3 regions of the Ercella succinigenes genome follow, and region 2 is predicted to be linked to each of the others. Evidence: predicted binding sites of a transcription regulator. Region 2 holds the regulator's gene; each other region holds the start of a gene.
What was found. Region 2 encodes NrdR, which represses ribonucleotide reductase genes. Its sites were predicted from a motif close to CACNANATNTNGTG; they were not measured.

Region 1: a site for NrdR is predicted at 3,518-3,531, ahead of AC0KSB_RS14530 (anaerobic ribonucleoside triphosphate reductase). Genes of this name have one in related genera too.
Region 3: a site for NrdR is predicted at 2,709-2,722, ahead of AC0KSB_RS01605 (vitamin B12-dependent ribonucleotide reductase). Genes of this name have one in related genera too.

Annotation. Positions count from the first base shown of each region.
Region 1 covers NZ_CDHP01000071.1:46,410-55,037, forward strand. Annotated here, with positions in the region: gene AC0KSB_RS14520 (sialate O-acetylesterase) at 1-529, opposite strand, end outside; gene nrdG (anaerobic ribonucleoside-triphosphate reductase activating protein) at 618-1,121, opposite strand; gene AC0KSB_RS14530 (anaerobic ribonucleoside triphosphate reductase) at 1,130-3,475, opposite strand; gene AC0KSB_RS14535 (ribonuclease E/G) at 3,625-4,734, opposite strand; gene AC0KSB_RS14540 (TIGR03936 family radical SAM-associated protein) at 4,727-5,383, opposite strand; gene AC0KSB_RS14545 (TIGR03960 family B12-binding radical SAM protein) at 5,376-7,244, opposite strand; gene AC0KSB_RS14550 (glucose-6-phosphate isomerase) at 7,248-8,594, opposite strand.
Region 2 covers NZ_CDHP01000042.1:242-8,869, forward strand. Annotated here, with positions in the region: gene AC0KSB_RS09930 (small basic family protein) at 1-248, shown strand, start outside; partial or broken gene ftsZ (cell division protein FtsZ) at 453-1,568, shown strand; gene nrdR (transcriptional regulator NrdR) at 2,061-2,516, shown strand; gene AC0KSB_RS09945 (response regulator) at 2,584-3,285, shown strand; gene AC0KSB_RS09950 (sensor histidine kinase) at 3,299-4,831, shown strand; gene AC0KSB_RS09955 (S1C family serine protease) at 4,966-6,249, shown strand; gene nth (endonuclease III) at 6,246-6,926, shown strand; gene recG (ATP-dependent DNA helicase RecG) at 6,913-8,628, shown strand, end outside.
Region 3 covers NZ_CDHP01000004.1:43,634-52,261, forward strand. Annotated here, with positions in the region: gene AC0KSB_RS01605 (vitamin B12-dependent ribonucleotide reductase) at 1-2,611, opposite strand, end outside; gene gltB (glutamate synthase large subunit) at 3,118-7,713, shown strand; gene AC0KSB_RS01615 (glutamate synthase subunit beta) at 7,719-8,628, shown strand, end outside.

The DNA of each region.
Region 1 (8,628 bases), on a different contig from region 2:
TTTCAGACAAATAATCACCACTAATCCAATGTGAATTCACAGGCTTATCCAGAGGCTGTGGACTGTACTGATTATTTTTTTTATCAAGGCCATCTTCTGACTGAACGAGAAAACTTATATACTGATGCCCTGCAAGATTACCAAGCTCTTCCGGAGAGAAACCTTCAGCAAGTTTGACACTCATATCTGATTGTCCAGCCATAACCCAAACTTCGCCCACAAGAATATTTCTAACAATAACCTCTTCTCTACCTGATTTTACAAAAAGAGTATAAGGATCAAAGGACGCTTCCATTGCCGGTAATTCAAAAGAAAAATGACCGTTAGAATCTGCCTTGATTTGTTCCTCAAAAACACAACCATATTCTTTGTCTAGTGAGGAAACAGAGCGGCCATCAAAGGGACTTCTTTCTAATCTGGCACTGATTTTTGCGTCAGCACGGCAAAATCCCATCAGCAAAAAAGATAATTGCTGTTGAATAACCATACCACTGCCAATCAATGGTGATAATCTGAGCTGTTTTGCCATGGCAGACTCCTTGAGGATTTCAGCCGTCAGCTGAATAAAACTTACAGTTCACAGCACATTATAACGCTTGCAGACAGCTCTATCAAGGTTATAACTGATATAAGACAACCTGTTCTTGTTTTAATGAGGCAGGAACATCAATCGCTCGTTGATTCATCGAACCGCGAAACCGCAAATTTAAAGAACGCTGATTAAGCTCAAATCTACCATCAATCAGTATATCTATATTCTCAAGCAAATCTTTCCAGCCGGATCTTTCTGGTGACTGTTCAAGAATTTCTTCAAAAGTATATCCTGAATAACAGATAATATTTATAGTTTCGGAACGAACTCTTTTAGCCAGTTCAGCAAATTCCTCTGCCTGCATAAAAGGTTCTCCGCCACTGAAAGTAACACCATCAAGCAAAGGATTAGACTTAATTTCTTTTTCCAGTTCAGATAGTTCCTGTTCAAAACCACCTCGGAAATCATGGCTCTCAGGATTGTGGCAGCCAAAGCAAAAATGAGGACAGCCCTGGGCAAAAATTGCATATCTTATGCCAGGGCCATCCGTAATTGATTCTTTCATAATACCAAATAAGCGAAAAGTCATTTTAGTTCTCAGTTTTTAAGACCGTGTTTTGCCCGGTCATTTTCTTCTGACTTTTTAGCATTATTAAATCTATCAAGAGTACCAACCAGGTAACCTGTTATTCGTCTTATTCTTTCAAAAGGCTCATCTTCACTGTCCTCACGGCCACAGGCAGGACAGGTATCGCCTATAATTCCATTGTATCCGCAAACAGGATCTCTATCTATTGGATGATTTATTGCACCGTAGCCAATATCATTTTCAGCCATATGACGTATTACTTTCTCAAAAGCCTCCATATTCTGTGTTATATCACCATCCAGTTCAACATATGAAATATGACCGGCATTTGCAAGACTATGATAAGGTGCTTCAATTCGTATTTTATCAAAAGCACTGATTTCAAAACGTACAGGCACATGGAAGCTATTGGTATAATATGGTTTATCGGTGATTCCATCGATTTTTCCGAAGCGTTTTCTGTCTATGCGCAAAAATCTTCCTGAAAGACCTTCGGCAGGTGTACCGAGCAAAGAAAAATTAAGACCTGTCTGTCTGCTTTTTTCATCACAGAAAGCACGCATATGTGCTATTATCTCTAGACCAAGCTGCTGAGACTGATCATCCTGACCATGATGTTTTCCGGTAAGTGCAGTTAAAGCTTCTGCCAAACCTATGAAGCCAATTGACAATGTACCATGCTTAATAACTTCTCTGATTTCATCTTCCCACTTAAGCTTCTGAGAATCTATCCACAAGCCCTGGCCCATCAGGAACGGGAAGTTATAAACATGCTTTCTTGCCTGCACTTCAAAACGTTCGAGCAGTTGATCGGAAACAAGTTCCATCATTTTATCAAGTCTACTGTAAAATTTATTCAAATCACCTTTTGCCATGATTGCACAGCGTGGCAGATTAAGAGATGTAAAACTTAAATTGCCACGATTATAAGTAATTTCTCTTGAAGTATCAAAAGTATTGGCAACGACTCTAGTACGGCAGCCCATATAGGCAATTTCCGTTTCTACACGTTTGGGATCATAATATTTAAGATTAAAAGATGCATCCTGAAAAGCAAAATTAGGGAACATTCTTTTGGCACTGCAACGGCAGGCAAGCTGAAACAAATCATAATTAGGATCTTCTTTATAGTAATTGACACCCTTTTTCACACGGAAAATTTGTATAGGAAAAATGGCAGTTTCTCCATTTCCCAAACCGGCTTCTGTTGCCAGCAACAGATTACGTATAGCCATTTTTGCTTCAGCCGATGTATCCATCCCATAGTTTAACGAACTGAAAGGTGTCTGTGCACCAGCCCGGCTATGCATAGAATTCAGATTATGTATCAGAGCTTCCATCGCCTGATATGTAGCTGCATCTGTTTCTTCGTAACTGCGTTCAACAACAAATTTGATAACACGTTCTGCTAAAACAGGATCTGAAATATATTGACTGATTATTGTTTTTTGAGCCTTATCAAAAGCATCTGATTGCTCAAGAGCAGGTCTGCAACCACTCATGTCATGTATTTTAGTTAATATTTCGTCTGCCAGATTCTCTGCTTCGTTAAAATCAGCAAGCAAAGCAAGAGCGGTCACCAGGTTTTTTCTATAAATCTTTTTATAAGTGCAGATTATCCCTCTTGCCATTGCATAATCAAAATTTACAATAGATTGTCCCCCATGCATATCATTCTGATTAGACTGTATTGCTATACAGGCAAGAGCAGCATAGCTGCGAATATCGCGAGGTTCACGCAGATGACCATGGCCTGTTGAGAAACCACCGTCAAAAAGCGTTATAAGATCTATCTGACAACATGTCATCGTCAGCGAGTAGAAATCCAGATCATGAATATGAATATCGCCTTCCTGATGAGCTTGATTATGTTCAGGCTTTAGCATGAACATCTGATAATACATTTTAGCCCCTTCGGAACCATATTTGAGCATGGTTCCCATAGCTGTATCTCCATCTATATTTGCATTTTCACGCTTGACGTCACTTTGTCTGGAATCATTATTAGTTATGTCATGATAGGTTTGCATCAATCTTGTATTCATTTCTCTAACACGAGTCCTCTCGGAGCGGTAAAGAATGAATTTTTTGGCAGTATCGGGGAATCCTGCTTCCATCAAAACTTTTTCAACCATATCTTGAATTTCTTCTATGTGAGGAATTGATTCGGCAGTTAGCGAAAGATACTCCGCTACTCTGGCAGCAAGATCCATACTAAGCATATGTCTGCTTTGAACAGATGAATGTTCCGTATTTTCATCAGCTGCCTCAAGAGCTTTATATATTGCATTTGCTATTTTTTCAATATTAAATGAAGCCGGTCTGCCATCACGTTTTACAACTCTGGTAATCATATTACTATTCCTCCATAAACCCTAACAATATAAAACCACAGCTACAACATATAGTGTATTAACTGTGGCATAAAACAACATCTTGTATAATTCTATATTTATTGAATTATATCGTCAAGAGAAAAAACCAAATTATCAATATAAATTTTTTATTTTTTCAAACTGCGGGTTAATTCATACAGCCCTAATTCTGTAAACCCGCCTTTTTGCAGACGTGCATTGTCATGATCAAGTATATTGTTAAAAAAAACAAGCAGCTTCTCTTGATCTTCTTTTTCAGCCAACCTTATGAAATCAATTATAACTATGCCCTGGTACTTTCTTAATCTTAATTGTCTTGCTATTTCCTCTGCCGCCAACATATTAGTTTCCAGAAGTGTCTGGCGTTTATTTTTACGTGTAACAGCTTTGCCACTGTTAACATCAATCACCAGCAAAGCTTCTGTCTGATCAAAAACTATTATGCCACCATTTTTCAGCCAGATTCTTTTTTTCTCGACAGTTTCTCTTAGATCATTCAGGCGATGTACATCTTTCAATCCAAACCCTGAATTCACAGGATGGATACGCATAACATTTTTCCAATCTCCCGGATGTTTTTCCAGTAATAATTCAACTTTGGAAAAAAGATCCATCCCTTCCACTTGTATTGATCTGAGATTTCCTCCGGCCCAATCTCTTAATGCCTGTTCAAGCGGATCTTGAAATCGGGCTAAAAGACGAGGCAGTTTTCCACCTTCATTTTTTTCCGCCTGAAGACTGTACCACATATCAGCAAGATTATCCAGCTCTGCGCTGAAAATCTGATTGCGCTGTTGTTCTGGTTGCAAATAAAGCTTACTCCTTTTAAGATGTCTTTTCTCAAAAGGACGATATACGGCATAAAACCCTGGCAGCTGAGGCTTAGCCGTAAGCTGGCAGCCTTTTCCAGCAGCTGTCAGTCTTCTTACCTGAACGATCTGCAGCTGGCCGGCTTTCACATTATCGGGAGCAAGTCGCAAAGGCAGCATCCCCTCATATTTCTGACCTAAATCAACAAAAGCACATTCCAATGCCGGCACTATTCTTGATATTTTTGTCAGAATTATATCCTGTTCCTTCCAGATATATTTTTCGTTTGGCTGATCAGGTGTTTCAGCAGAGCATAAGTACTCAACAGCCTTTCCATTTTCCAGTAAAACACAGTAATAATTATTCGGATCAAGATTATTCGGATAAATAATTATATCTCTTAAAGGAGTCTCAAGGTATTTATTCACTTAAGATCAGCTCCTGTCTGGTTATCATGGCATCAGCAGCTTCCAATTCCGGCAAACCGCCTTGTTCCACAAGCAGCTGCAATAAAATATCCGGTCTTAGGTTCTGGCTGCTACCAGCTTTTACCATAATTTCCAGTTGCGAATCACCATTACAAGACCAGTCTATAAGCAATGGCCTGATATCAATAATCGAAGTCTTTCCTTTCCTGGTTTTTTCCGTTTCCAGTGGTTTGTCACCTTTCAAAACAACTTGAGCAGCTTTACAAATATCCTCTGCTTCTATCTTGTATCTGGCAGCACATACCAGACTCATCAAGCTTTGCTTATCAGGAACTATGAGGCTGGCTTTATTTACAATTAAACCTTTCGGCAAATTGCTATTAAGCAAGTTTAATAAAGCCTGTTCGTCAAACTTTTCCACACAATATATATCGAGAAAATCACCTTTTGCAGCCAACCCCACACTTATTGGCAAAGCAAATACCATTTGAGGTCTGGGATTATAACCTTGACTCCAGAGGACTGATATGCCGGCACGGCGGATAGAACGCTCAAAGGTTCGCATCATATCAAGATGTCCAAGCCATATTGCTGCACCTTCACGACTAAAGGTAAGCCGGTATACAAAAGTTTCATTTGTCTCACTCAAAGCAGATACCTCCTCCAAAACAGCTTGCACCGCAATCCATACAGGCATCATGACAGGCAGGTGTAATTTCTCCCGACAAAGCTCTTTGATATTCTTGCCATAAAAAATCCTTGCTTACACCACAGTCAATATGATCCCAGGGAAGTATTTCATCTTGGCTTCTTTCACGAGTAGTATAAAAATCAATGTCAAGACCACAATCCTGCAAACTGTCAAGCCAGCGATCTAATTCAAAATTTTCATCCCAGGCATCTAATCTTGAACCACGGCTCCAGACCAGGTGGAGGACTTTGCCAAGTCTGCGGTCACCTCTTGCCAACATAGCTTCTATCCACGATGTAGCAAATTCATGCCACTGATATTTTATGCTGCGGCTTCTGATCAGTCCACGTAAATGACGCTGATGCTCTTTAAGCCTATCCTGAGGCATCTGCCCCGACCATTGAAAGGGGGTAAAAGGTTTGGGAATAAAAAATGAGGTGCTGACCGTCAGTTCTAACCTTCGTCCACGTTTCTCTCTTGGTAGTTCCCTGTATAATTGTTCGATCGAAGCTGCAAGGTCAGCAATACCTGTCACATCATCTAAAGTTTCGGTTGGCAGACCTAGCATAAAATAAAGCTTTGCTCCGCTCCAACCGCCTTCAAAGGCAAGCTTCATGGCAGATATTAAATCTTCCTGACTAATCTGCTTATTGATAACATCCCTTAGTCGCTGAGAACCTGCCTCAGGAGCAAATGTAAGACCGCCTTTACGCGTTCTTGCAGCCTTTTGCATCAATCCCAGATTAAATGAATCGAGACGCAAAGAAGGTAAAGAAATACTTGTATGATTTGGTGTCATCTCAGTCAGAAGATCGTCTGTCAGAGTGCCAAGCTGACTATAATCACTTGTTGATAATGAAAGCATACCTATTTCATCATATCCTGTATTGCGCTCCATCAACTTTGCCTGTTCGAGCAAGACTTCCGCCGATCTTTCTCTAACAGGCCTATAGATCATTCCAGCCTGGCAGAAACGGCAGCCTCTGGTACAGCCACGAAAAAGTTCAAGAAAAATCCGATCATGCACGATTTCCATATTCGGAACCAGACTATCAGTCGGGAAAGCTGTTTTATTAAGATCAATTTCAATTCTTTTTCTAACCTTTTCTTTTATACCAACGTGATTAGGATATGTGCGGCTGATAGTGCCATCCTCATTGTATTCAACATTGTAAAAGGAAGGCACGTAAACACCGTCTATTTTTGCTACTAACTGCAAAAAATCCTGTCGTACTTTGCCTCCTTTTTCTTTCCATGACCGATAACATTCAACCACTTCGGGTAAAAGTTCTTCACCCTCACCAATTAGAACAATATCAAAAAAATCAGCCATTGGTTCTATGTTATAAACAACAGGACCACCGGCAATTATAAACGGATCTGCATCAGTCCGGTCTTTTGTGTACTGGGCAATGCCGCCAAGATCAAGCATATCAAGCACCGTTGTATAGCACATCTCGTATTGCAGAGTAAATCCTATCATGTCAAAATCAGTTAGGGGAGAATGAGATTCGAGGGCAAAAAGCGGAATATCTAGCTCCCGCATCCGGTCTACCATATCAAGTGCAGGATAAAAAACTCTCTCACACCAGGTAAGTTCATTTTTATTTAATCTGTCATAGAGTATTCTCAATGCAAGATTAGACATGCCTATTTCATAAATATCAGGGAAACAGAAAGCAAAGCGTACAAAAGGCCGGACAGCCTCTGAAGAGACCTCCGGCACAATCTTTTGCACACTGTTCCATTCACCGCCAACATAGCGCGCTGGTTTGCTGACTGAGCGCAGCAAATGACGAGGTAAATTAACTGTGTTCATTTTTTATCCTTTCAGACGTTTCTCCAACTCGGCTTTGCGAGTTTCAAAACCAGGTTTGCCAAGCAAAGCAAACATATTCTTTTTATAATCTTCTACACCGGGCTGATCAAATGGATTAACAGCCAGTAGATATCCGCTGATACCACAGGCTTTTTCAAAAAAGTATACCATTTGCCCAAAATAGTACGGTGTTAGCTCAGGTACATTAAGCACAAGATTAGGCACTCCACCATCGATATGAGCCAAAATAGTTCCCTGCGCAGCTTTATGATTAACCTCATTCATATCCATACCTGAAAGGAAGTTCAAGCCATCAAGATTTTCAGGGTCATCGGGTATTTGCATAGGGCGTCTGGCATTTTCCACCTGGATAACAGTTTCAAACAGGAACCTGTTTCCATCTTGTATATACTGCCCCATTGAATGTAGATCGGCTGAATTATCAACACCAGCAGGGAAAATACCTCTGCCGTCTTTACCTTCACTCTCTCCGTAAAGCTGTTTCCACCATTCTGTCATGTAATGGAAACAAGGTTCATAGTTGACCATTATTTCTACTCCATAGCCTTTACGCAGTAGAATATTCCGCATCATAGCATAGCGGTAGCAATCATTATTAGCAGGATCTGGATTGCGCCACTGTTTCATTCCTTCTTTGGCACCACGCATGATTTCGCGGATATCAATACCGGCTGCAGCTATGGGCAAAAGACCCACCGCTGTCAATACAGAATATCGTCCTCCTACATCATCAGGCACAACAAATGTTTCGTATTTTTCTTCATCAGCCAGTTTTTTGAGAGCACCTTTCTCACGATCTGTAGTCGCATATATGCGGCCGCGTGCCTCTTCTTTGCCATATTTCTTTTCCATATAGGATTTAAATATTCTGAAAGCCACCGCCGGCTCAGTTGTAGTCCCTGATTTAGAAATAACATTCACAGAAATATCTTTTCCTTCTATCAGGTCAAAAAGATCTGCCAGATAAGTTGAACTTATACTATTGCCGGCAAAAATAACTATTGGTGCTTTGCGCTGACGTTTAGGCAACATATTTTGAAAAGAATTTGTTAAAAGCTCAATAGCAGCTCTTGCACCGAGATAAGAGCCGCCAATACCTATAACAATCAGAAATTCACTATCCTTGCGTATTTTGGCAGCAGCTTTACGAATTCTGGAAAATTCATCTTTATCATATTTTACTGGCAAATCAAGCCAGCCCAGAAAGTCATTTCCCGGACCATTTTTTTGGGTTAGTTGTTTATGAGCCAGAACAAGTTGAGGAGTCATATTTTCCATTTCTTCTTTTCTGACAAAAGAAAGAGCATTTGATTCATCAAATTTAAGCATATCTTTTTCCTCCGATTTGCTGTTAAAATCATTC
Region 2 (8,628 bases):
TAAAAAATCAGTATAATACAAAATTATTTGTCAGTGGTTTTATCGGCAACAGTGCAATTGCTGTTTTGCTTGCTGCACTTGGCGATCAGTTGAATATTCAACTTAGTCTTGCTGCTGTTTTTGCTTTCGGTAACCGCATATTCATCAATTTTTCTACTATTCGCAGACTTTTGCTGGAAAGGGTGGAGGATAATAAAAAGAGCAAATCGAACATGGTTACAGAAACCAAGATTAAAACAGATGAATAGTTGTGTAATGAGGGTTTTACCAGAGTAATTATTGTATGACGGCAACAGTTAGTGTAAAATTATAACAATATGGCAAAATGCATATAACATATCAGCGAATCAGGCTATTTTTATGTTATGTAATGGCTTGTCAATATTTATAAAAAGCTGATGTAAATAAAAATAAATTGTCTGAGAGGGGATGTTCTTTTGGTTGACTATAAAATGGGTTTTGGTATGGATAATGACCATTTCGCGACTATCAAAGTAATTGGAATCGGCGGAGGGGGCTGCAATGCTGTTGACCGTATGATCGAAGGTGATGTGCAGGGAATAGAATTTATAACAGTCAATACAGATAATCAGGCCTTGCTCAGAACGAAGGCCAGCAATAGAATCCAAATAGGTGAGAAAATAACAAGAGGTCTTGGAGCAGGTGCTAATCCTGAAATAGGTGAAAAAGCAGCCGATGAATCTAAGGACGAGATATCACAACTTATCAGCGGCACCGATATGCTGTTTATCACAGCAGGTATGGGCGGCGGTACCGGCACAGGTGGTGCGCCTGTTGTTGCGCAGATAGCTCGCGAGCTTGGAATATTGACGGTAGGCGTTGTTACAAGGCCATTTAGATTTGAGGGTTCACGTAGAATGCAAAATGCAGAAAGAGGTATTCGTGAACTCGAGAAATATGTTGATTCTTTGATTGTTGTTCCAAATGATAAGCTGCTTGAAATTGCATCTGATGATACAACGGTTGATGAAGCTTTTACTATGGCAGACCAGGTTCTGAAATATGGGGTATCAGGAATTTCTGACCTTGTAGCAGTTCCCGGTCTGATTAATCTTGACCTGGCTGATGTGCGCAGAGTGATGACTGAAGCCGGTGTGTGTCATATGGGAATAGGCAGAGCATCCGGTGAAGGACGTGCAGCTGCGGCAATTCGACAGGCTATTAATAGTCCTTTATTAGACACTACAATTGATGGTGCTTGTGGTGTAATAATTAATTTCACTGGTGGACGTGATATGCGCATCAGGGAAGTGGATGATGCTGCTTCTGTGGTAAGAGACGCAGTATCACCTGATGCTGATATTATTTTTGGTGCTGTAATTGATGAGAATCTGCAGGACGAAATAATGATTACAGTTATAGCAAGCGGTTTTGACCGTGACGGTTCACCTGCAAGAAAACGTGATAGTGAACAGGAACAGCAAAATGAAGCTCCTGTTTTCTCATCTCCTTTTGCCAATTCTTCTCCTGTTGTAAAACCATATCAGGCTGGCATGAATACCAGAAATGGTGAAAAGGAAGGCAAATCGGAAATTCCAGGATTTTTATCAGGTAAAAGTGATATCAGCCAGACTGATTTGACCGAACAGAAAACTGAAAAACCAAAGGATAATGGCTTTCATCAGGTAGGTTCTTCAGGCGGTTTTTCTCATTCAGGCAAAAACGATATAACAGAAAAAACAGTTTTGGATTCTAAATCTGATAATTTTTCTGATTCGAGAGAACAGATTTCTATACCAGGAATTCAAAACCAGAATAAAGCTAAAGAAACAGAAGGGATAAAATCTTATCCTTCTGATCAGGAACCGTTTGATGAAAGACCTGACTCTGTTTTAAAAAGAAAGTCTGAAAGCAATTCTTCCTCTTTACGTCCTGAATCAGGTACAAGAAGCAAAGAAAATTCAAAAACGGATAAAGGGCGTTCAGGTAGAATTTTGCCCTGGTTTTTGCAGGATAATGACAATTGAGGATTTTGTTTGACATAATATACTGGCCGGTTTACTTGCAGGAAGTCTGATCGGCAGGCAGGAGGTATTGTTTTGCGTTGTCCGTTTTGTGGACATGATGAAGATCGTGTCATAGACTCACGTCCGGCAGATGAAGGATCAGCTATACGCAGGCGCAGAGAATGTATTTCTTGCAGCAAGCGGTTTACCACTTATGAGAAAATAGAAAATCTTCCTTTGCTTGTTATTAAAAAAGATGGAACCAGGCAGCCCTATGATAGAGATAAATTGATTTCAGGACTGTTAAAAAGTTGTGAAAAAAGACCTGTTTCAACAGTTCAGATTGAAAAACTGGCCGACACTGTTGAATTGCAAATTCAAAATTCTCTAAGGCGTGAGATTTCTTCTGTAGAAATTGGTGAAATGGTTATGGAACTGCTTAAAGAATTAGATGAAGTTGCTTATGTAAGATTTGCTTCTGTATATCGCCAGTTCAAAGATGTAAATTCATTTTTGCAGGAACTTAATGATATGTTGAAAAAAAAATAAAACTGTGATGCTTGGTTTGTTTTGAACCAGCAATATTATATAGGGGGTGTTTGAGATTAAAAAGGCAATGATAGTAGATGATGATCCCAATATCAGTGAACTGTTGAGACTTTATTTTGACAAAGACGGGTTTGCTGTAATTACTTGTCTTGATGGTGAAACTGCTTTTGATACTTTTGTACAATCCAGACCAGATGTTGTTATACTTGATCTTATGCTTCCGGGCAAAGATGGCTATGATGTTTTGAGAGAAATCAGAAGAGTGTCTGAAGTACCTGTTCTGATGCTTACTGCCCGTGGGGATACTCTTGATAAAGTGGTAGGTCTTGAACTTGGAGCTGATGATTATGTCCAAAAACCTTTTGAACCTAAAGAGCTTCTTGCCAGAGTTAAGGCTGTTTTGAGAAGATCAGATGGATCAATGGAAATAAAATCACAAAATAGTAATGAAGCGTCTGATGACTCAATAGTTCATCCTGGCCTGATTGTAGATAAATCAAGATATTCTGTAATGGTTAATCAGGTTGAGATAGAAATGCCGCCAAAAGAACTGGAGCTTCTTTTTTTCCTTGCAAGTCATCCAAACAGAGTTTTTACCAGAGAACAATTGCTGGAGAATATATGGGGCTTTGATTTTTATGGTGAATCCAGAACAGTTGATGTTCATATAAAGCGCATCAGGGAAAAACTTGATGATGCAGGAGAACATCTTGCCTGGCAGATAAAAACTGTCTGGGGAGTTGGCTATAAATTTGAAACTACAGTCTGAGTAAATCTGAATTATGAGAAAAACGCGCCTGATTCATTCTCTCTATGCCAGAACGATAATGCTTTTAACATTATCTATTCTTGTTGTATTCGTAATTCTGGGTGTAGTGTACTATGGAATCATTTCTGTAACTAATCAACGCCAGCAGGCTGATCAGCTTCTAGGTAGCAGTCAGGCTATTGCATCTGTTGTCGGGGGTGCTATGGAGGCGGTAACCGGCGAGATAACTGACAGTTCTGTTCGCAGTTACATAAATTTTACTGCCAGATCAACCGGTTCTGTAGTTTGGGTAGTTAATTCTTCCGGTGATATCATAATGCAGACAGGAATTCCTACACAGGCAGCAGAAAGAATGGAAATTACGGAATCGGGTTATTATAGACTGTCCGCAAATTATCTTGGCACATTAAACAGTGGGCAGACAGGAATAACTGAAATAGGAGATTATAAAGGTCTGCTCAAGGGTTCATCCAGGTGGATAAGTGCTGCTTGGCCGATCTCTTCGGCTACAGGTGCATATGCTGGTGAAATTCAAATTCACAGGGTTTTATCCGGCAGAACCATTAACAGCTTTCTTATGACAAACAGCCTTGTTATCTCTTTTGTTGTAGCGTTTTTGGTTGCAATGATTTTTATCTATATATTGTCGAAAAATATAACTAAGCCTATTAAGTTACTTTCACAGGCTGCAGACAGAGTATATCGTGGGGATCTGTCTGTCAGAGTTGTTCTTCCTGGAATAAATGATAAAGCCGGAGCAACAGCTTTCGAAGACCCTGAGCACGATGCCCTTGTAACAGATGATCTGACTGTTCTTGTAAATACAATGAATACAATGATAGCAAAACTAGAAAATCAGGAACGCGACCGCAAAGATTTTATGTCTAGTGTCTCTCATGATTTAAGAACTCCTGTCACTTCAATAAAAGGTTTTGTCGAGGGTATGATAGATGGAACAATACCTCCTGAAAAATATATACATTATCTTGAAATAGTCAAACAGGAAGTTTTAAGACTGCAAAGTCTGGTTGAAACAATTTTTGAAGCTGCCTTGCTGGAAAGCGGAAGTGGACTTCATCAATCTGTTTTTGATATTAATGAATTGATAAAGGAAGATGTAATAGGGCTTGAATCATTGCTTCTTGAAAAGAAACTGGGAGTTCAAACAGAATTTATAGAGGAAGATCAAGGTCGTCTGATGGTAACCGGTGATCGAGAGGCCATAAGCCGGGTTGTCTATAATATTTTGTCTAATGCCATAAAGTTTACACCGGTAGATGGAGTAATTGCGCTTACTACCAGACGTACTTCCCGTAATCGGGAAATTGAGGTAATTATTGAAGATAGCGGTCCGGGAATTCCGGAAGAAGAAATTGCATATGTTTTTGATCGTTTTTACATGGTTGATAAATCACGTACTGCCAAAGGCTCAGGTTTGGGGCTTTATATAAGCCGTGCTATTTTAACTGCGCATGGGCAAAGAATACATGCAACCAGAAGTGAACTTGGAGGTGCACGCTTTTCCTTTACCCTTTCAACACCATGATTTTTGGTTAATTTCACTAGTATGAAGATAAATGTTCATAATCCATTCATGAATATTGCGTAAAATGTAGATTGTTCCGTTTATCTGTAATCGTCTTAATTAGCGTTACGGATAAAGAAAAGGGAGGTTCATACGTGAAAGTAAAAACAAGATGGCTTTTTGGATTGGTGGCGTTATGTCTGGTTTCCGCTGTGGCGGCATCTTTTCTTACTGCTGTTTTCTTTATTAGAGGTTATTTTCGTCAAAGTCTTATTTGGGAGTCGGGCACAACTGCTACCGATACTTCCGAAACAACAGGTTCTCTTTCGGCAGTTACAACACAGAAACCTACCACACGCGTAACTTTGGCAGCAACATCAACTACTCCAACCGTGACAACTACCAGAGAAACACAAACAGAGACTTCTGAGTCTCATCCGGCAGTAGATCAATTATCTTTATGGCAGGTTCAGGATCAGATTGCGAATATCTATGAAAATGTATCTTTGTCTGTTGCCGGGGTTTCAGTTAAAGTTAATGCGACAACTACGACAAATGCCAGAAGCAATAGCGGTTCTGCTTTAGTAATGAGTACAGATGGTATTCTGGTTACCAATACAGGAACCTTGTCGATTGCTCTTGATCGTAACGGCAGTCTTAAAAGTAATTCTTCAATTGAGATATACCTGACTAACCATCCCGAGCCTTTACAGGCATCTCTGATTGGTAATGATGCTTTAACAGGTCTGTCTGTGCTGAGTGTCGATCCCACAGCTGCTTCTTTTCAACCTGCATATATGGCTGATAAAGCAGAGGTTAGGGTAGGACAGATGATACTATCTATGGGATATCCTGATATGCTTGCTCAGACCGGAGGTTTAAGCAGTGGTATTGTGACAGCGGTTAACAGAGAAATGCTGCTTGAAGACGGTACAAGTGTCAGTATGATCCAAACTGACGCACATATTAGCCAAAGCTGTTCAGGTGGCCCCATTCTTAATCTTGATGGCGAAGTTATTGGTTTATCGAATTGCAGTTTGAATCGTGATATCAGTGATGTCATGGGATATGCCCTGCCTATAGAAGTAGTTCAACAAGTTACAAAAAATCTTGTTACACAGGGATATGTTTCCGGCAGAGCTTGGCTTGGTGTGACTGTTTTACAGGAAACCAATTTTTTGGAACTTCAGAATCTTTATAGATTTCCCGATGGTCTTTATGTCAGTAGTGTCATTCAGGACAGCCCTGCATATACGGCCGACTTGCGTAAAGGTGATATAATCACTAAAATAAATGAAAATGATGTTGAAACTCATGAGAGTCTGACTATATTTTTACAAAGTCAGGCTATCGGGGCACTGGTCGACATTGAAGTATATAGACAAAGTGATGGACAGTATCATCAGTTAAAAGTTTATTTGCAGGAGTATCAGCGTTGACATCTGACAAACAAAGAGCCTTGAATATTGTAAAAACTTTAAAAGAATATTACCCCGACGCAGATTGTACTTTACAGTTTAGCAATCATTGGCAACTTTTGATTGCTGCTATTCTGGCTGCTCAATGTACCGATGAGCGTGTAAATATCGTTACCGAAAAGCTTTTTGTCAAATATCCTGATTTAGAAGCTTTTGCTTTGGCAAAACAAGAAGAAATGGAATCTGATATCAGGACATGCGGACTTTTTCGTAATAAAGCTCGTGCTATAATTGCCTGTTGTAAGGTATTAATTCAAGAGCATAATGGACAAGTTCCTGACAAAATGGAAGAATTACTGAAACTTCCCGGCATTGGCAGGAAAATTGCTAATCTTATTTTGGGCGAAAGTTTTGCTATCCCGGCGGTAGTGGTGGATACTCACTGTGCCCGCATTACTAATCTTTTAGGCTTGACTACGCATAAAGAACCAGAAAAAATAGAAAAAGATCTGATAAAATTACTACCATCAGAATGGTGGACTGCGTGGGGTCATCTTATGGTGGCACATGGACGCAATATCTGCAAAGCAAGACAAAAACAATGTCACATTTGTCCGGTCGGTGATTTGTGTGCGTATAACACGGCTGTGATTGATGATGGTAGGACAGCTAAGGGAAGAAAAAATGAGCAGCATTAATAGTGGCGGTCTTGGGGATACCCCTGTTACTGCGATTAAAGGCATTTCCAGTAAAAGGGCGGTTCAGCTTAGACGTTTAGGCATACTAACCTGGTATGATCTTATATCCTGGTTTCCAAGGGATTTTGAAGACTGGAAACCAGTTGAATCTCTTGATCAGTTAATAGATGGACAGGAACAGACTTTTATCGCAATAGTATCTCAAAATGCTGTCAGTACAAAAAAAGGTCGTCTGACTATTCAGAAAACTGTATTAAAGGCAGATGGTATGGCTATATCAGCTGTCTGGTTTAATCAGCCATGGCTGTTGCAAAAACTTGAAAAAAATAATCTTTATAGATTCAGAGGCAGAATTAAAAGAGATGGTCGATTTTTTTCTGTTCAGAATCCTATTTTTGAACCATATGAAGAATCGTCTGATTTACCTCAGCTTAAACCGGTATATCCATTAACTGAAGGCCTTAGCCAGACTATGATACGACAATGGATACAATCTGTTTTACCTTCCATGATAGGTTCAGTACCAGAACCTATACCTGCATGGATAAGAAAAGATAATAAACTTTGCGCTGTTGACTTTGCTTTTAACAAGATACATCAGCCTACTTCTCTGGAAGAAGCAGAATTATCACGTTATAGACTGGCTTTTGAGGAATTGTTTCTTGTACAGGGTGGCCTTAGAATTCTAAGACAGCAACGTTTGCTGCAAAGAGTAAGTAAGCCGGTAGAAATAAATGAAGAAAAAAAGACTGAAATAAAGCGAATAATTTCAACATTGCCTTTTGCATTGACTTCCGCTCAAAAACGTACAGTTAAAGAAATTTTTCTGGATATGTCAAACAGCAGGCCTATGAACAGGCTGGTACAAGGAGATGTAGGTTCTGGAAAAACTGTTATAGCCGCACTTGCTATGTATGCTTGTGCCTTAGTTGGCGGGCAGGCTGTTATGATGGCTCCAACTTCTGTTTTAGCAAATCAGCATTATAATTCTCTGGCAGAGTTTTTTAAAAATACTGATATGGAAATTGAACTTCTGACAGGCCAAACCACTGCTTCCAGACGTAAAATAATTCTGGAAAAAATTAAAAACGGAGCTTGCAGGATAGTTGTAGGCACACATGCCTTATTAGAGGATAAAGTAGTTTTTGATAATCTTATGCTTACTATTACGGATGAACAACATAGGTTTGGTGTTAAACAAAGATCGAAATTATCAAAGACGGATAATCTTGTTCCACATACTCTTGTAATGTCAGCTACTCCCATTCCCAGAACTTTGGGTCTTATTCTTTATGGAGATCTTGACATATCTGTAATAGACGAATTGCCGGCAGGCAGAAAGCCCATAGAAACATATACTGCAGCTAGCAAAGACCGTAAAAGAGTTAATGATCTTATTCGAAAAATGGTAGATCAAGGGCGTCAGGTTTATATAGTGTGTCCGATGATTGAAGAAGCGACAGATTCTGATTTGACATCGGCAACCGCTCTTTATAATCAGCTTTCGCAAAATGATTTTGCTGAGTATAAAGTAGGATTGATACATGGTGGTCTTAAAGCTGCGCAAAAAGACTCTGTGATGCAGTCTTTCTACGATGGTGAATGTCAGATATTAGTGAGTACCACGGTTATTGAAGTGGGAGTTGACCAGCCAAATGCTGCTATGATGGTGATTGAAAATGCGGAACGTTTCGGACTTGCT
Region 3 (8,628 bases), on a different contig from region 2:
TTGATAATGAATTCAAAAGCCCCATTATCAAAGTGCCCTCACGGTCAGTCGTAATATAAATTTCGGATATTTCTCCCGTACTGCTTCTGTTTACAGTAGTATAAATTTTTACATCCTCAATCTGAGCAGGATGGGTGCGTCCCGTTCTTATACCAATGGGTTTATCCCTCCGGGAAGACACAGGACTGTTCTTTTGTTTTTCCTGAAGCTCCAGTTTGCTTTGCATCAGCTTTGCTTTTTCCAGCAACTGCTCATACTGAAGTTCTTCAAGCGGCAATTTGCCATGATCTTTGTTGAGATAAATGTTAAGAGGTTGTGTGAATTTTGAACCATCCCTGTACAATGTTATCCCTTTTACACCCAGGCGCCAGGCATTTATATGGACTTCCTTGAAATCATCTACCGTAGCTTCCCCGGGCAGGTTGACTGTTTTAGAAATAGCTCCTGAAAGCAGCGGGGTTAAGGCTGCAACCATCAATACATGTCCTTGAAAATGGATATACCTTTTACCCTGTCCACATTGATTCGCAGTGTCAAAAACAGGCAAATGCTCTTTTTTTAACCAAGGTGCATCTTCAATTTGTCCGTCGACAAGCTGACCATCTTTTTCCCTCATTATATGAGAAATAATATCTTCTATCTGATTACTATCGTAGCCAAGTTTTTTAAGTGCAGAATTTATTACCGGATTTGCCAGTTTCATGAATCCGCCACCAGACAGCTTTTTATAGACAACATGTGAAAAGAATGGCTCAATACTGGTAGCAGCACAATCCATAGCAAAAGAAATCGTCCCGGTTGGAGCCATAACACTGACCTGCGCATTACGATATCCGTGGAGATCTCCCTTATCAATAGCCTCCCCCCAGACTTTTACCAGTGATTCAGAGAGAGTATTCTGTCCTATTGATTTCAAAATATCATGATCAACCTTTAATGGTTCATAGCTTAATTCCTCAAAATCATCAAAACGGGCTCCTGCAACTCTGGCATGATTTCGTAAAACTTTTAACATATATTGCTTGTTTATTTCAAAACAGGCAAAAGCACCGGTTATTTCTGCTATCAGGGCAGAAATATAATAACTTTGGCCTGTCAATATACCGACAAGTGCTGCCGAGAAAGCTCTGGCTTGTTCAGAATCATATGGCAAACCACTTGCCATAAGCAAAGAAGCCAGGTTTGCCATTCCAAGTCCGGTACTTCTGAAAAGCCATGTTTTACGGGCAATATCAGCAGTAGGAAATTGTCCCCAGTGAATTGAAGACTCGAGAACAAGCTGGCATAAGCTAATCATATGCAGGTAGCCTTCAATATCAAAGCCTCCCGTACTTTCGTCAAGAAATTTCAGAACATTTATTGAAGCCAGATTGCAGCTGGTATCATCCAGAAAAGCATATTCACCACAGGGATTGGTAGAATTAAGCCTGTTATGACGAGCACCTATTTCTCCATCTTCACCTGCCGGACATGTATGCCAGGCATTAAAAGTATCTGTAAACTGCGGCGCAGGGTCTGCACAACGCCAGGCTGATTCATTAAACTTCTGCCATATATCGGCAACCTTGACTTCACGGTCCACACGGTTGTCAACTCTGCCCTTAAGATGATATGTACTATCAGGATCTTTATCAAGATCTACCACTTTTTGCATGAATTCATCAGTCAGTCTGATTGAATTATTACTATTTTGCCCCGATACGGTCTGATACGCTTCACCGTCCATATCGGCATCATAACCCATTTTGGCCAAAGCTCTGACTTTATCCTCTTCGGTTGCTTTCCAAAGTATAAAATCTTCTATTTCAGGATGATCAACATCAAGGCAAACCATTTTTGCCGCTCTTCTTGTTGTTCCACCTGACTTGATAGCGCCTGCATTGCGGTCAAGACCTTTGAGAAAACTCATTAACCCGGAAGACGCACCTCCTCCGGACAATCTTTCACCCTCAGCCCGTATACTTGAAAAATTAGTCCCCGTACCTGAGCCTCCCTTAAACAGTTTCGTTTCTGTCACATATTCTTCTGAAATAGAATGAGGACCTAGAAGCTTGTCTTCAATGGAAATTATGAAACAAGCTGATGCCTGAGTTCTTGAATAATCATCATCAGACATCTTTACAGTTTTGCTTTTTTCATCATAATAATATAGCTCACTGCGGCCGCCCGTAATGCCATAGCTCAGCTTTAAACCGGTATTAAACCATTGCGGCGAATTAGGAGCGAACATCTGACTTAAAAAACAAAATACCAATTCGTCATAAACTATGCTTTTCTGATTATCATTTTGCAAAATACCTTCATCGGTTAATGATTCCACCCAGAAATTGACCATACGATGAGCAACCTGGCGCATACTGGTTTCAAAACCTTCCGGGCTGCCTACACCTGCTTTGCGAAAATATTTTGAAGCTATTATATCGCAGGCAGTCTGTGAATAATGTTCAGGAAACTCAAGATCCTTCATATCAACCAGTGTTTTGCCGCTTTTATGGTCTATAAGTAAAACATCTCTTTTATTCCATTTGAATAAATCATATACCGACAATTCGGACTGATTCTCTAAGCCATTAGTATAGTAACGCTTTATAATGTTATGTAATTCCGCCATGACCTATCCCCCGTTAATTCTAAAGTCTGTATCCGATATACACCAGATGTTTATAAGTTTAGTCAAACAATATATTGTGCCAACACAATTTATCGTACACTAGATATTGTATTTCTTTGCATATACTATTGCAAGCATCTTTTATATTTAACTTTTTTGTCCATTCAAGGAAGACTAAAAGTTTTACAAATTTTATACCACTTGTTTTTGCAAGTTTGTGCATTATAAATTTCATTTTTTGTTCTATCCCGCTTGATAAACCTCTTCACGGATGATATAATGCATGCACGAACCACACATGAGTCAGTTGATCCGAAGTAGTCGGACGATGATTCCTGTAACCAATCAACAAGGCTCCTATTGATATTAGCGTGCTTCAAGGGCGAATGACGCAGCCTTTGGATTGTGCGCTTTTTTCTTATTCTTACACAATGGCGTGGCAGGAACTATCGATCTCTATGATATGCAGGATTGATTGTTCCTTATTTCATTTATAGGAGGTTTTTATGCAAGAAAGAAAAAACGGACTTCCACCAAGGCAAGGTCTTTATGATCCAGCCAATGAACATGATGCCTGTGGTATTGGCTTTGTTGTCAATATCAAAGGAAATCGTTCTCATGAAATTGTTAATCATGGGCTAAAAATACTTGCCAACCTGGCGCATAGAGGCGGCGCAGGCAGTGAAGACAACACAGGCGACGGTGCAGGTATATTGCTGCAACTTCCGGATGGATTTTTCCGTCGTGTTTGCCCGGAAAACAATATTAGTCTTCCACCGGCAGGCGAATATGGCGTAGGCATGGTTTTCTTGCCAAGGCAGGAAGCAATGAGAGCCTACTGCGAAAAAAGAATCGAAGAAATTGTCCGACAGGAAGACCAGGAAATTCTTGGTTGGAGAACGCTCCCTGTAAATGACAATTCTCTTGGCAGTGTAGCTAAACAAAATCAACCTTTCATTCGTCAGCTTTTTATCGGCAAAAAAACAATGAATCAGGCTGAGTTAGAAGATGAGAGTTTTTTCGAACGCAAACTGTATGTAATCCGTAAACGCTGCGAAAAACTTATTGAGGGTGTACCGGAAAACAGTTCAGATTATTTTTATTTTGCCAGCTTATCGAGCAGAACCATAGTTTTCAAAGGAATGCTTACAGCTGATCAGGTGGACGCTTATTATGTTGATCTCACCTGTCTTGATTTTGATTCGGCACTGGCACTTGTTCATTCAAGATACAGTACGAATACATTCCCTAGCTGGGAGCGTGCACACCCATATAGATATCTCATACATAATGGTGAAATAAATACTTTGCGTGGCAATGTCAACTGGATGAATGCAAGACAATCAAATCTGAAAACTGGGCTTTTCGGCGATGACGTGCAGAAAATCTTCCCTGTTATCCATCCACAAGGCAGTGATTCTGCTATGTTTGACAATGCCCTTGAATTTCTAACCCTTTCCGGACGCAAACTGGCACATGCAGCCATGATGATGGTACCGGAACCATGGAGCAAACATGAGCAGATGAGCGAAGAACGCAAAGCCTTTTATGAATATCACAGCATGTTGATGGAACCATGGGATGGTCCTGCAGCAATGGCTTTAACTGATGGTATTCAGGTTGCTGCTCTGCTTGACAGAAACGGACTTCGTCCTTCCCGCTACTATCTAACTGATGATGACATGATTATTCTGGCTTCCGAGGCAGGAGTCCTTGATATCCCTGCAGAAAAAATCGTGCGTAAAGACAGACTGAAACCAGGAAGAATGCTTTTGATCGATACTGCAGCCGGCAGAATAGTTTCTGACGAAGAACTCAAAGAAACATTCGCTGCTGAGAAGCCATATAAAAAATGGCTGGAGAAGTACAGACTGCAACTGGAGAAACTTCCTGAATCAGCAGATGGTCAAAAACCTAAAGCACATATTGATGATTTATCTTTGGAAAACAAAGAAAAAGTTTTCGGATATACAAATGAGGATCTGGAGTCAGTTATTCTGCCAATGGCTCAGAAAGGAATCGAAGCACTCGGTTCAATGGGTCAGGATACTCCACTTGCTGTTTTGTCAGAAAAAAATCAGCTTTTGTACAACTATTTCAAACAGCTGTTCGCACAGGTTACAAATCCTCCTATCGATGCGATAAGAGAAGAAATAATTACTGCAACCGAAACTTATCTAGGTTCAGACGGTAATCTGATCAATCCTAAAGAAACTGATTGCAGACAAATAAAACTTCCCCATCCGGTTCTGAATAATTTGAATCTGGAAAAAATAAGAAGCATTAAGAAGCAGGGATTCAAATCTGTTACATTGCCTATGCTCTATGCCGTTCGCGGCGGCGGTAAAGCTCTTGAGAAATCTATGGAAGAGCTTTTTGCTGCAGCTGATCTGGCAATAGCTGATGGTGCAAATATTATTATACTCTCTGATCGTGATGTCAGTTTATCCAGTGCTCCGATTCCGGCTTTGCTGGCAGTATCCGGTCTTCACCATCATTTAATCAGACAAAAGACAAGAACAAAAGTCAGTCTGATTGTTGAGTCAGGCGAACCTCGAGAAGTTCATCATTTTGCTTTGCTTTTAGGTTATGGAGCCTCAGCCGTGAACCCATACCTTGCTTATGAGGCACTTGAAGGCTTGATAAAAGACAAACTTTTACCTGATAAAAACATTGAAGAGGCAGCATATGCTTATGAAAAGGCAATTATAAAAGGTCTTGTTAAGGTAATTTCCAAGATGGGTATATCTACTGTTCAAAGTTATCAAGGCGCTCAAATTTTCGAAGCGATTGGTATAAGCCAGCATATTATCGAAAAATATTTTACCGCAACACCATCGAGGTTATCAGGAATTGATCTTGATGTAATTGCCAAAGAGGCAGAACAAAGACATGATGCTGCTTTTGATTTGAACCAAGTAGATGAGGGATTGCCAAGTGGCGGCGAATATCAGTGGCGGGCAGATGGTGAGTACCATCAGTTTAACCCTCTTACCGTACATAAACTGCAACAGGCTGTTAGAACAAATGATTATAAAACATTCAAGGAATATTCCACTTTGCTTAATGGCGAAACTCAAAGACAGTGTACACTGCGCGGGCTTCTGGAATTCGATGCAGTCAGACCATCTGTTCCTATTGACGAAGTGGAATCAGTTGACAGCATTGTAAAACGGTTCAAAACGGGAGCCATGTCCTATGGTTCAATCAGCAAGGAAGCTCATGAAGCTTTGGCAATTGCTATGAACCGGCTTGGAGGACGCAGCAATACCGGTGAAGGCGGCGAAGATCCTGACCGCTTTATAGATCTCGAAAATGGTGATTCAAGAAACAGTGCCATTAAACAGGTTGCTTCCGGTCGTTTTGGTGTAACCAGTCATTACCTTGTGAACGCCAAAGAAATACAGATAAAAATGGCTCAGGGAGCAAAACCAGGCGAAGGCGGACAATTACCTGGCGAGAAAGTATATCCATGGGTAGCACGTACCAGACATTCTACCCCGGGTGTTGGTCTGATTTCTCCTCCACCTCACCATGATATTTATTCTATCGAGGATTTGGCAGAGCTCATACATGATCTGAAAAACGCCAATAGCGGAGCAAGGATAAGTGTCAAACTTGTTTCTGAGGTCGGTGTTGGTACAATTGCTGCCGGTGTTGCTAAGGGTCGTGCTGATGTTGTTTTGATCAGCGGATATGACGGCGGAACCGGAGCATCACCAAGAACGAGCATCAGACATGCCGGACTTCCCTGGGAACTTGGTCTTGCAGAAACACATCAGACTTTGCTTCTCAATGATCTAAGAAGCAGAATTGTCGTTGAAACCGACGGCAAGCTTCTTACAGGCCGCGATGTTGTAATTGCAACACTCCTTGGAGCAGAAGAATTCGGTTTTGCAACCGGCCCGCTGGTAGCTTTGGGTTGCGTAATGATGAGAGTTTGTAATCTTGATACATGTCCGGTAGGTGTCGCTACACAAAACCCCGAGCTGCGCAAACGTTTTGCGGGAAAACCCGAGCATGTAGTCAACTTTATGCGTTTCATTGCTCAGGAAATGCGCGAACTGATGGCTGAGCTTGGTTATAGAACCATAAATGAAATGGTTGGGCAAACAGAATGTCTCAAACCTGAACTGGCTATAAGACATTGGAAGAGCAAAGGTCTTGATCTGTCCAGTCTGCTTTACAAACCTGCTGTCAGCGATAATGTAGGCAAATTCTGTCAGATGAATCAGGATCATGGACTCGAGAAATCTCTTGATCAGAGAGTTCTACTGCCGGTAAGCAAGCCGGCTCTGGCAAACGGTCAGACAGTCAGGGCTATTTTACCTATCAGTAATACCGACAGGGTTGCCGGCACTCAGCTGGGTAGTGAAATAACCAGGCTGCACGGCGCTGAAGGTTTATCTGAAGATACACTTGATATCACTTTCCGCGGCTCAGCCGGTCAAAGTTTTGGTGCATTTATCCCCTCAGGCTTGACGCTTAGATTGCTTGGAGATGCTAACGATTATATCGGAAAAGGACTTTCAGGAGGGAAAATAATTGTCAAGCCAGACCCTTCTGCCAAGCTTATACCTCAGGAGAATATAATCATAGGAAATGTTGCCTTCTATGGTGCAACAAGTGGTGAAGCATATATTCAGGGAATGGCAGGCGAAAGATTCTGTGTCAGAAACAGCGGAGCTACTGCGGTTGTTGAAGGCATTGGCGATCATGGTTGTGAGTATATGACAGGCGGCAAAGTTGCTGTTCTCGGTTCTGTAGGCCGCAATTTTGCAGCAGGAATGTCTGGCGGTGTAGCTTATATTTGGGATCGCGAAGGAACATTTAAGCAAAATTGCAATATGGAAATGGTGAAAATAACAGCCATCGAAAAAGATGATGACATTTCAGACCTAAGAGATATGATCAGCAAACATGTAGCTATGACCAAAAGTGAATATGCTGCCGGAATTCTTGAAGAATTTGACAAAGTGGTTGAAGAATTCGTAAAAGTAATGCCTCTTGATTATGAAAAAATGCTGCTGGCAATTGAAAAAGCCCGTGCAGAAGGACTCGAAGGTGAGCAGGCACTTCTTACAGCATTTGAAAGGAGATAAGAGTAATGGGACAAACAAACGGATTTATGGTCTATGAACGCGCATTACCACCGGATCGTCCACCATTGGAGCGTATTCAGGACTGGCAGGAATTCCATATGCTCTGGGACGAAGAACAACAAAGAAGGCAAGGCGCTCGTTGCATGAACTGCGGCATACCTTATTGTCATAGTGGGGTTCTTATTAATGGTGCTGCTTCAGGTTGTCCGATAAACAATCTGATACCTGAATGGAATGATTTGATATACAGAGGGTTATGGGAAAAAGCAATTCAAAGATTGCATAAAACCAATAATTTCCCTGAATTTACCGGCCGCGTATGTCCAGCACCATGTGAGGGAGCCTGTACTGTAGGCATAAATCAGCCACAAGTTACGATAAAGCAAAACGAATGCGCTATTATCGACAAAGCTTGGGAACAAGGTTGGATCAGTCCAAAACCGCCAAAATACAGAAGCGGCAAAAAAGTAGCGGTTGTCGGCTCAGGGCCAGCCGGTCTGGCATGCGCAGATCAGCTTAATAAAGCGGGTCATTTGGTAACTGTCTATGAAAGGGCAGATCGTCCAGGCGGACTTCTCATGTATGGAATTCCAAACATGAAACTTGATAAAGCTATTGTGGAGCGCCGTATTAATTTGATGAAGGACGAAGGCGTAGAATTTGTAACCGGTGTTGAAATAGGTAAAGATCTGCCTGCTGAAAAATTAAAAAAAGAAAATGACGCTGTAGTTTTATGTACAGGATCAACCAGACCTAGAGATCTGACAGCCGAAGGCAGACAGTTGAAGGGTATTCATTTTGCTATGAGCTTCCTAAAAGCAAGTACACAAAGCCTCCTTGACAACAGCGGCAGAGAAATCGATGCAGAAGGCAAAGATGTAATCGTCATAGGCGGTGGGGATACCGGAACCGACT